2 regions of the Arthrobacter sp. DNA4 genome follow, and region 1 is predicted to be linked to the other one. Evidence: riboswitches for the same ligand, from Rfam matches in the RefSeq annotation. Region 1 holds a riboswitch; the other holds the start of a gene.
The links. Region 1 has a riboswitch for S-adenosylmethionine ahead of NMQ03_RS02910 (cobalamin-independent methionine synthase II family protein). Riboswitches for the same ligand answer to the same signal wherever they lie in the genome.
Positions count from the first base shown of each region.

Region 1 (5,845 bases):
CGGGTCGCGGCATCCTGGTCCCCGGCGGTGATGAACCCGGACGGGTCCGCCTCGCCAATGTTGGAGAACAGGCTGATGATGCGGCATTCCTCCACGTCGTGCATGGGATCCACATAGGGGACCACGGTGCCGGGCTTGGTCTCCCGAAGGGAATCACACAGCTCGTTAACGGCAGCAACGCTGGGGTCGTAGCGGCGGCTCATGAGCTGTTCGTGGAATGTTTCGGGTGCCAGGGCTGTCATGAAGTGCTGGTTCTCCTGCGGGGATTGGCGTTGCTGCCGCCACGGAAATGGGCACGCGGGGGCGCGACACATCAGCGGCGGTTGATTGGGGTGGGCCGATTCCTGGTCGGCCTTACCCAGTTTAGCAAGCCCCGGGAAACGAAACGCCGGTCCCGTGCACCTGATTCAGCCAGGCCACGGAACCGGCGGGTCCCGGCTTCGCCGTCCGCAGCTACCAGAGGCGGGTTGTGGCCCGGCGGGCGCCCTCGCCGAGGGCCTCCAGCTTGGCGAAGGCGATCTGCGGGTGGACCCGGCCGCCCAGGCCGCAGTCGGTGGAGGCGATGACATTCTCGCGGCCCACGACGTCGGCAAAGCGGACAATGCGGTCTGCCACCAGGTCCGGGTGTTCCACCACGTTGGTGGCGTGCGAGACGACGCCCGGGATGATCACCTTGCCCTCGGGGAGCTTGGTGTCCTCCCATACCCGCCATTCGTGTTCGTGCCGGACGTTGGCCGCTTCGAAGGAGTAAGCGCCGGCGTTGACCTGCAGCACCGAGCCGATGATGTCGGCGAACGGGATGTCCGTGGTGTGTGGGCCGTGCCAGGAACCCCAGCAGACGTGCAGCCGGATCTGTTCCTGGGGCAGGTCGCGGAGGGCCCAGTTGGTGGCCTCGACGCGCAGCTGGATGAACTTCAGGTAGTCCTCCAGGGATGGCTCGGGATTGATCTGGTCCCAGCTCTCGGCCAGGGACGGATCATCGAGCTGCACGGTCAGGCCGGCATCGATGATCGCCTTGTATTCCTCCCGCATCGCATCCGCGCACGCGTAGACGAGTTCCTCATCCGAGGTGTAGTACTCGTTGGCCACACGGGCGCAGGAGCCGGGGGAGAGGGACGCTACGAAGCCGTCCGACAACCCGGCGGCGGCGAGGCCGGTCTTCAGGTTCCTGATGTCCGACGCCACCAGGTCCTGGCCGGTGTAGGTCAGGGGTCCGGCGATCTTGGGCTGCGTGACGCTCTTGCGGTGGGACAGGATGCCCGACGAGGGATCGTTGTAGGCCTCGTTGAACGCCTGCCGGTCCCGCCGGTCCGGGAAGGAGGTCAGGACGATGTTGCCGGGGGAAGAACGGTGCACCTGCGCATCGGCCCAGCGGTCCACATTCGTCGGCTCCAGGCCGCCCAGCCGTGCGAAGGAGTAGTTCCACCAGGCACCGTAGTCCACGGAACTGGACATCGTGTGCCCGTATTCGCCGTCGTTGGGAATGTCGATGCCGAGGTCCTTCTGGCGCTGGACCACCTCCACCACGGAGGCCTCCAGGAGTTCCAGGAACTCAGGGGTGACGCCGTCGGTTTCCTTGGCGGCGTTGGCCGCGATGAGTTCCGGGGTGCGGGGCAACGATCCTGCGTGGGTGACGCGAATGTGGTCGGTGTTCAGGGACATGCTGGAATCTTCCTTTCCATCGGTCCTGGCAGTAGCACCTTCGGGCGGCAGGAATCCTGCGGGACCGTGGTTGCTGCGGCGTCATCGAGCCAGGTCTCTCGGCCGCTCCGGATGGTTCACTCTCACATAAATCCAGATGCCTGCCCCGGGGCAAGTCTGCTCCGCTTTATGTCGCGACAGGTCGCGTCTGAAGCTTCCCTGCCGAAAACATGCTTACAGCCTTTGTTCAGGTTATTGACAGGTTTCGTTAAGCTTGGTTGGCTGAGGTCACATGCCGCTGCCCGCGACGGAGCTGGCCGTCGCACCCCGATGCACTCGAAAGAGGTAACGCACTGTGAAGAAATCCCTGGCAAATTTCGGGACCTTCGCCGTCTCCGGCGCCCTGGCGCTGGCCGTCGTCGCAGGTCCCGCCCCGCTGGCACACGCGGTAGGCGAAGGCCCCAACTACGACGGCAACGGCCAGATCACCACGTCCAAGCTCGCCACGTACGAACAGATGGTCTCGTTCCTGAAGGACCAGGACGCGCGCCAGCCGGCAATGGAGCTGGAGGTCATCGGGCAGACGGTCAAGGGGCGCGACATCCACCTGGTCAAGTACATTTCGGACCCGGCCAAGCCCACCATTCTGTACCTGACCCAGCAGCATGGCAACGAGCAGCTCACCACCGAGGGCGCCATGGAGTTCATCAAGCACCTGGGGACCGGCAAATCCGCCGACATCCTCAAAGGTGTGAACATCCTGGTGGTGCCCATGCTCAATGCGGACGGCGCCATGGGGGACGTGAACTTCTCCCTGGACAATTACCTTGCCAAAGGGGACCGCCACCTCACCCGCTACAACGCCGAGGGCGTGGACCTGAACCGCGACCATGTGGCCAAGATCCAGCCGGAGACCCAGGCGCTGCACAACAACGTCATGCGCAAATACCGGATCGACTACATGATCGACCTGCACCACCAGGGCACCCGGGCGGAGCGTGACGGCAAGCTGGTATCCGGCTCCATCCTGTACCCCACCACCCCCAACGCCGACCCCGCCGTCGTCGAAAAATCCAAGCAGCTCGGCGCGGTGGTCTTCAACAACGTCGACTCCACCGGCTGGGGACACCTGGGCAAGTACCAGGGCGGCAGTGCCGAAACCATCAGCCGCAACGGCATCTCCGTGGAGTACGGCATCGCCACCCTGCTCTTCGAGATGCGCGGCATGTCGGACCACTATTTGGACGGCTATGCACTCGGACAGCGCAGCAACGGCTACCTGATCAAGCAGACCGTCACCACGCTGACCTCCACGGCCGCGGCCATCGCGGACGGGTCCATTGCCGACGCCGACACCTCCTTCTGGAACACGCTCGCCGAACAGACGTCCCGGCCCGCCGGGGAGGCTGAGGACGAGTAGGCGGCACCGGCCGCCGCGGCCTTTTGGCAGAAAGGGCCGCGGCGGGCCACAACAGTGGACAAAGTGCCCTATCGGCTAAACTTGGGTGGTAAGAGCCCCGGAACTCTTGCTTCGCTGCGCCGTGCTGCGGCTGTGCGAAGGCCGGTATGTTCGGGGCATTCTCATGAACGGCGCTGCATGGGCCCGCCACCTGGTGGCAGGACCGGGCAGTCCGAACGAATGGGGGAGGATCCCATGCCAGCAATTGTGATCGTAGGAGCCCAGTGGGGCGACGAAGGAAAAGGCAAGGCCACCGACCTGCTGGGCGGCCGTGTTGACTACGTCGTCAAGCCCAACGGCGGCAACAACGCCGGGCACACCGTCGTCGTAGGCGGTGAAAAGTACGAACTCAAGCTGCTGCGGCATTCTCAGCCCCAACGCTGTTCCCATCATCGGCAACGGCTGCGTGGTGAACCTTGAGGCCCTCTTCCAGGAAATCGACGGACTCCAGGCGCGCGGCGCCGACACCTCAAAACTGCGGGTCTCCGCCAACGCCCACCTGGTGGCCCCGTACCACCAGGTGCTGGACAAGGTGACCGAACGCTTCCTCGGCAGCCGCGCCATCGGCACCACCGGCCGCGGCATCGGCCCCGCCTACATGGACAAGGTGGCACGGCTGGGCATCCGCGTCCAGGACGTCTTCGACGAATCCATCCTCCGCCAGAAGGTGGAAGGCTCGCTGCGCCAGAAGAACGAACTCCTGGTCAAGGTCTACAACCGCCGCAGTGTTGTGGTGGACGAGATCGTGGAGTACTTCCTGTCCTTCGCCGAGCGGCTCCGCCCCCTGGTCATCGACAGCACCCTGGTCCTGAACTCCGCGCTGGACGAGGGCAAGGTAGTCCTGATGGAGGGCGGCCAGGCAACGTTCCTGGACGTGGACCACGGCACCTACCCGTTCGTGACCTCCTCCAACCCGACCGCAGGCGGCGCGTCGGTGGGTTCCGGCATCGGGCCCACCCGCATCTCCCGCTCCATCGGCATCATCAAGGCCTACACCACCCGCGTCGGTGCCGGCCCGTTTCCCACGGAGCTTTTCGATGAGATGGGCATGTACCTGCAGAAGACCGGCGGCGAATTCGGCGTCAACACCGGCCGCCCGCGCCGCTGCGGCTGGTACGACGCCGTGCTGGCACGTCATGCTTCCCGCGTCAACGGCTTCACGGACTACTTCGTCACCAAGCTGGACGTCCTGACCGGCATCGAGCAGATCCCGGTGTGCGTGGCCTACGACGTCGACGGCGTGCGCCACGACGAGATGCCCATGACGCAAACCGAGTTCCACCACGCCAAACCGATCTTCGAGTACTTCGATGGCTGGACCGAGGACATCACGGGAGCCCGGACGCTGGCGGACCTTCCCGAGAACGCCCGCAACTATGTGCTGGCCCTGGAGAAGCTCTCCGGAACCCGGTTCTCGGCCATCGGCGTTGGCCCGGACCGCGACCAGACCATCGTGGTGAACGACCTCATCAACGACTGACTTGTGGGCCCCGCCTGCTAGGGAGCGGGTGGGGATTACGACGGCGGCAGGCCACCTTTTGCAGGTGGCCTGCCGCTTGTTTTTGCTGGCGGAAAGCGAATTTACACAGGCTTAACGCGCGCGGTCTTGTGAGACTTCCGGTGCCGCGGCCAGACTCGTCTGTACAACCTGGTGCCCAAGGAAGGATCGTCATGGCCGGAAAATTTGAAGCATTCATCGACGCTGATTCGTTTTTCCGGTTCCGTCTCCTGGCTCCGGACGGGGCCGTTATCGCCGTCTCCGGCCCCTTCGAGGACAAAGCCGCTGTGGCGGCAGGGATCGCCGCGGTGCGTGAATGTGCCGGGACCGGCCTGGTCACCGACCTGTGCCCCGCCGGAACCGTAGCCCGTCCCGCGCCTGCACCCGCTGCGGCTGCTGCCGCTGTTCCGGCCGGGCTGCCCGCCGCCGTCGTGCCCGTGTGCGGAGAGGAACGCGCGCCCTCCACGCGGCACGCCTTTGCACTGGCCAATACGCCGCGCCGGCATGCCACGGCCCCCCGGTGGACCAGGACAGCAACCCGCTGACGGACGGGGAAGAAAGTTTTCAAAAGTTTTTTTGAAAGCGCGTAACCCTTTGGGGTGCCCCAGCGATTACCCCTATGAAGTGCCGGTCTGGAACCTGTCCCCCATCACGTTCCAGGCCGGCTCTTTTGTCTTTCCGCAAGGGTGGCCGCACCGCCTGGCCCGGCACTGGCCCTGTTTCCGGCGCCGTGGCGGTTCCGGCGGGGTGGTTACCGGAGGGTAAAGTAGGGGCAGCGTTCCGGATGTACTGAACGCCCGCCTTGCCAACACCCTTCTTTGACGGAAAGCACCACGTCAGTGACCGATGCACAGACAGACGAGGCTCCGGACCAGCCGCTTTCCGGGACTGCCGCCTTCAACCTTGTCTACAAGACCTACGCATCACAGGTGCTGGGCTACCTCACAGCCCGGGGAGTCGAGGATCCGGAGGCCGCCATGCAGGAAGTGTTCCTTTCCGTGCTGCCCCGCCTCCACACCGTGCACGGCGGCGAACCCGGCCTGAGGACCTTTATCTTCTCCGTCGCCCACGCCCGCATGGTGGATGACCACCGCCGGCAAAGCCGGACCCCGGTCAAGCTGCCTTTCGAGCCCGAGCTCGACCAGCGGGTAGACACCTCAGCGGAAAAGGAAGCCCTGCAGCGCCTGTCGCCCCAGGAGGTCCTTAGGCTGCTGGACGGGCTGCCGCAGGACCAGCGGGACGTGCTG
Region 1 is NZ_CP101466.1:594,654-600,498, forward strand. It holds gene NMQ03_RS02905 (uracil-DNA glycosylase) at 1-242, opposite strand, end outside; gene NMQ03_RS02910 (cobalamin-independent methionine synthase II family protein) at 454-1,662, opposite strand; SAM riboswitch class I at 1,676-1,780, opposite strand; gene NMQ03_RS02915 (M14 family zinc carboxypeptidase) at 1,997-3,061, shown strand; partial or broken gene NMQ03_RS02920 (adenylosuccinate synthase) at 3,296-4,580, shown strand; gene NMQ03_RS02925 (DUF1508 domain-containing protein) at 4,772-5,143, shown strand; gene NMQ03_RS02930 (RNA polymerase sigma factor) at 5,438-5,845, shown strand, end outside.

Region 2 (5,845 bases), 2.2 Mb from region 1:
CGCCGGCGTCGTCCACAGCTACGCCGACCACCGCATGGCCACTGCCGGGGCGATCCTTGGCCTCGCGGTGGACGGCGTCCAGGTGGAGGACATCGCCACCACAGCCAAGACCATGCCCGACTTCCCGCAGCTCTGGGCAAGCATGCTGGCCCAGGATGCTGCCGGGGCGCCGGGGCCGGAAGGGCGCGGCAGTGGCGCGGAGCACTGATTCCTGGGACGAATCAGACGTCCGGATCCGCCCCAGCAAGAAAGGCTCCCGGCCCCGGACCAAGGACCGGCCCAGCCACGACGATGCCGTGACCGGTCGGATCATCACGGTGGACCGCGGACGGTACACGGCAGTGGTGGGCGAAGACTCGGACAACGAGCGCGTTGTCATCGCAGCGCGGGCCCGCGAACTGCGCCGCTCGCCCGTGGTGGCCGGCGACTTCGTCTCGCTCGTGGGGGACGTGTCCGGGGCCCCGGACACGCTGGCCCGACTGGTAAAGATCCAGGACCGCCATACCCTCCTGCGCCGCAGCGCCGACGACACCGACCCCGTTGAGCGGGCCGTCGTGGCCAACGCCGACCAACTGGTGATTGTGGTGGCGGCCGCCAACCCGGAGCCGCGAACCGGGTTCATCGATCGCGCCCTGGTGGCTGCCTACGACGCAGGAATCGAGCCGATCCTGCTGGTCACCAAGGCCGACGTCAAGGACCCTGCGGAGTTGCTGTCCAACTACACCCACCTGGACTTCCCGGTGATCATCAGCCGGACTGCGGATGCTCGAGCCTCGGGGATCGACGCAAGGTCCGACGACGGCCTCTCGGCAAGGCTGGACAGCGCTGCGGTCGCCGCCCTGCGCGACCACCTCGACGGCAAGGTCACCGTAATGCTGGGGCACTCCGGCGTGGGCAAGTCCACCATGGTGAACGCGCTGACCGGTGCCGAGCGGGCCACAGGTGGAGTAAACGCGGTCACCGGGCGCGGCCGCCACACGTCGTCGTCAGCCCTGGCCCTGCGCCTGGCAGACGCGCGGCAGCTGGATCATTGACACCCCCGGCATCCGTTCCTTCGGACTGGCACACGTGGACCCGGACCGGATCCTGCGCTCCTTTCCCGACCTCTCCCCCGGCATCGAAAACTGTGAACGCGGCTGCAAGCACACTGTAAACGCGGTGAACTGCGGCCTGGACGACTGGGTGGCAGGCGGGCACGCAGGTCCCACCGGCCCGGCACGCCTGGCATCGCTCCGGCGGCTGCTCGGCGCTGACCCCCGCATGGAAGCACAGGAAACCAAAGAGCTCGGCAGCGTCAACTGACGCGTTCTCCCGGCAGAAACGTCCGCAGACGGTAGTTTGTAACCATGATCCAACCCGCTTCGAGCTACAACGATGACCTGCGCCTGGCCCATGTCCTGGCCGACTCCGTGGATGACCAGACCATGGGCCGCTTCAAGGCCCTGGACCTCCACGTTGAGACCAAGCCGGACCTGACGCCCGTCACCGACGCCGACAAGGCAGCCGAGGAGGCCATCCGCGGCCAGCTCTCCCGCTCCCGGCCACGCGATGCCGTCCTGGGCGAGGAATTCGGCAGCACCGGGCACGGTTCACGGCGCTGGATCATCGATCCCATTGACGGGACGAAAAACTTTGTCCGGGGCGTCCCGGTCTGGGCCACGCTGATCGCCCTGGTGGACGAAGGCGAGCCCGTGGTGGGCGTCGTCAGCGCCCCGGCCCTCGGCAAGCGCTGGTGGGCGGCAAAGGGCATGGGCGCGTACATGGGCCGGTCCCTGGCAGCTGCTACCCGGCTGCGCGTCTCGAACGTGTCCAGCCTCTCCGACGCCTCCCTCTCCTACTCCAGCCTGACCGGCTGGAAGGAACGCGGAAACCTCGACGAATTCCTTGGGCTGACCGAGGACGTCTGGCGGACCCGGGCCTACGGCGATTTCTGGTCGTACTGCATGGTGGCAGAGGGCTCCGTGGACATCGCCTGCGAACCGGAGCTCAACCTCTACGACATGGCTGCGCTGGTGCCGATCGTCGTTGAGGCGGGCGGCCGGTTCACCTCCCTCGAAGGCGAGGACGGACCGTTCGGCGGGAACGCGCTGGCCACCAACTCGATCCTGCACTCAGAAGTGCTGCACCGCCTCAACCCGTACCTGGACGACCTGCTGTAACTGCCACGATTTGCCCCCTTAAACGAACATTGCGACGCCGGACACCTCCAGACGGGGGTGTCCGGCGTCGTTTATTCGATATTGCGTAACAAAGCCCTTAACAATTGCCGCGGCTTCAATCCTGGCCGCCCCATGTCCTACGCTTTTATGCAGGTCACGAGTGCCAGCGCAAAACCCCGGTTTGCTGGTAAGCAACCCTCCATTCGCGGCGGGGTGCCCCGGGTGACGACCAGGCCGGTCCGGAGTGGATGCGGCAAGCGCGGATTCCCTATGCCGGAGTCCTGTATTCAAGTGAGGTCTCTGTGACAACTGCCACCGTCTCCCCCCAACCCGCCATTGCCGAAGGCCGCATTGCCGGCGATCGCCACGCCGTTGCCGGCCGTCCCCTTGCTGCCGTCACCGGCGCCGAAATCCAGGCACCGCTGATTTCCGGCGGCCACATCCGGTACGCGAACCTTGACTACGGCGCATCCGCTCCGGCGCTCTCCGTGGTCTCCGCCTACCTGAACGAGATCCTGCCCTACTACGCGAGCGTCCACCGGGGGCCGGCTACGCGTCCCAGATCAGCACGTCCGTTTACGAGAATGCACGCAGCATTGTCCGGGACTTCGTGGGCGGCCGGACGATTCGGTCATCTTCACCCGCAACACCACCGATTCGCTGAACCTCCTGGCCGGCTGCCTGCCTGCCACCAACGGCCGGCATGACGGCGAAGTCCTCTACCTGGACATCGAACACCATGCCAACCTCCTGCCGTGGCAGGGGGTTCCGCACCGCAGCATCGTTGCCGCCGACACGGTGGCGGGCACCCTGGACGCCGTCCGGACCGAACTGGAGCAGGGCGGAGTCAGCCTGCTGGCGGTCACCGGCGCCTCCAACGTCACCGGCGAGATTCTTCCCATCCGGGCCCTGGCCGCGCTGGCCCACCAGCACGGTGCCCGGATCGTGGTGGACGCGGCCCAGCTCGCTCCGCACCGCCGGGTGGACATCAGCGCGGACGGCGTCGACTACCTCGCCTTTTCCGGCCACAAGCTGTACGCGCCGTTCGGCGCGGGTGTCCTGGTGGGACGTCCCGACTGGCTGGACACCGGCGTCCCGCACCTCGCCGGCGGCGGGGCGGTCAAGGAAGCACGGCTCGACGGCGTCAGCTGGGCCACCGGGCCGGCCCGCCATGAGGGGGGCTCGCCGAACGTCCTTGGCGCCGCCACCCTGGCCCGCGCCACCCAGGTCATCGCCGAACTCGACCAGGACCGGTGGCATGCCCACGAGTCAGCGATCAGGTCTTTCCTGGTGGAGGGCCTGCAGGACATCGACGGCGTCACCGTCCACCAGATCTTCAAGGACACCAACCCGGAAACGGACACCATCGGCGTGGTCAACTTCTCAGTCGAGGGCTACGACGCAGGGCTGGTGGCCGCCTACCTTTCCGCAGAGCACGGGGTGGGCCTGCGCGACGGACGCTTCTGCGCCCACCCCCTGTTGAAGCGCCTGGGCCTGCCGTCCGGTTCCCTCCGGGCAAGTTTCGGCGTGGGTTCGCGGCTGGAGGACGCCGAACGCCTCCTCACCGGCATCCGGACACTGCGCAGCAACGGACTGGGATGGGACTACGTGGTGGACGCGGGCCGCTGGGTGCCCGCCAACGATGTCCGCACCTACCCGCACTGGGCGCCCAACACTCCCGGGACGGCCGGCGCAGCCCCCTGCCTCGACGACTGAGCGGCGGGGCGGCGACTGCCTGCTGATGCCGGGCATGCGGTAAATTCGAAGGACATCCGCAGGCAGCACCAGAAGGAGGCCACGCGTGGTTCGGGGTGGCCCCAGGCTTGATAACGGCCGGCGCACGGAGCTCGGGCAGAGCTTCCAGGACGGCGGCCGCCACTACCAGCGCGTCCGGCCCGGCTACCCTGCGGAATCTGCACGGTGGCTGGTACCGGCCGGAGCCCATGACGCCCTGGACGTGGGCGCGGGTACGGGAAAGTTCACCGCGTTGCTGCTGGCCATGGGGCTGAACGTCACCGCCGTCGACCCCTCTGCGGACATGCTCGCCCAGCTGAAGGCCCACTGCCCCGCCGCCACGGCTGCGCCTGGGACTGCCGAGGCGACAGGCCTTCCCGACGCTGCCTTCGACGTCGTCACCGTTGCCCAGGCGTGGCACTGGTGCGACCCCCTCGCGGCAAGCACCGAGCTGGCGCGCGTCCTGCGCCCGCACGGAACGCTCGGCCTGGTCTGGAACCAGCTGGACACCTCCATCCCCTGGGTGCACCGGCTTTCCCGGATCATGCACGCCGGCGATGTGTACCGACCCGGCCACAAGCCCGTCGTCGGGCCCGAATTCCACGGGCTCGAAGGGCACGTCACCCACTGGCAGGACAGGGTGACCACCGGTGACTTGATGGAACTCACCAAGTCGCGCAGCTACTATCTGCGTGCCGGCGAGGCGACGCGGGCAAAAGTTCTGGCCAACCTGGACTGGTACCTGCACGAGCACCTGGCCCATGCCCACGGCCAGGAACTTGACCTTCCCTACCTCACCCTGGCCTGGCGCGCCACCAAGTCATGACGCACGCGGTTTGCGGCGGGGTGGCCGAAGCAGCGCACGCTGCCGCACCGGCCAAACCGGTAGGCTTGGGCATGTGAAGACCAGCGCGCCCTCCTCCTCAATCGAGGACTACGTCAAGGTCATCTACTCATTCACCGAATGGCAGGACAAGCCCATCACGTCCTCCCAGCTGGCACAGCGGCTGGGAGTGGCAAATTCCTCGGTCTCGGAAATGGTCCGGAAGCTGAAGGACCAGGGCCTGGTGGACCACAAGCCCTACAGCGCCGTCACGCTGACCGAGGCCGGCCTGCGGCTGGCACTGTCAATGGTCCGGCGCCACCGGCTCATCGAGACCTACCTCGTCCAGCGGCTCGGCTACAGCTGGGACGAGGTCCACGATGAAGCTGAACAGCTGGAGCATGCCGTGTCGGATACGTTCATCGAACGCGTCGCCGCGAAGCTCGGAGACCCTAAGCGGGACCCGCACGGCGACCCCATCCCCACCGCGGACGGCCAGGTCCTGATGCCGCGCGCCCACCTGCTCGCCGCGCTGGACCAGGGACACAGCGGCAAGATCACCAGGATCAGCGATGACAACCCTGAACACCTGCGGTACCTCGCCGCCCAGGACATCGACCTCGACGCGGAAGTCGAGGTGATGGGACGGAGGCCGTTTGGCGGCGCCCTTATGGTGCGGATCGCCGGTTCCGGCGGCACCCGCGAGTACGACCTTGCTGACGAAATCGCCTCAGCGTTGTGGGTCTCCAGCGACACCCCGCACCCAGGCTGCGTCCTGGGAAGCTAGCCCCGTTCACCTCCGCCGATTTGGCCGGTTCCCGTATTGTGGAAGGTGATGATCAGCAGACGCGACGCAGCAATAACCCTTGATGTTCCCCTTGAGATGGCACAGCGCCACGGCCTGCCGAAATGGATGTCGGAGGACGAGCTCCGCGGCATCATGGACAATCCCCCGCCCTGGCTGGTGCAGTCACGGGCCAACCGGACCGGCAAGCGGCCCGTCTGGGTACACCTGGAATGCGCCGTCTGCGGGTACGAGGAAGCCGCCCGGCCCAAGAAGTGGTGGCCGGACTTCACCTACGTGGTGTGCGGGCATCATGCCCCTTCCGACGTTCCCGCCGTGCGCCCC
Region 2 is NZ_CP101466.1:2,943,346-2,949,190, forward strand. It holds gene aroA (3-phosphoshikimate 1-carboxyvinyltransferase) at 1-208, shown strand, start outside; partial or broken gene NMQ03_RS13545 (ribosome small subunit-dependent GTPase A) at 192-1,302, shown strand; gene hisN (histidinol-phosphatase) at 1,347-2,159, shown strand; SAM riboswitch class IV at 2,312-2,425, shown strand; partial or broken gene NMQ03_RS13555 (aminotransferase class V-fold PLP-dependent enzyme) at 2,462-3,875, shown strand; gene NMQ03_RS13560 (class I SAM-dependent methyltransferase) at 3,961-4,719, shown strand; gene NMQ03_RS13565 (metal-dependent transcriptional regulator) at 4,793-5,503, shown strand; gene NMQ03_RS13570 (hypothetical protein) at 5,552-5,845, shown strand, end outside.
Region 2: linked by a shared signal. The riboswitch ahead of NMQ03_RS13555 (aminotransferase class V-fold PLP-dependent enzyme) and the one ahead of NMQ03_RS02910 (cobalamin-independent methionine synthase II family protein) in region 1 are both predicted to bind S-adenosylmethionine.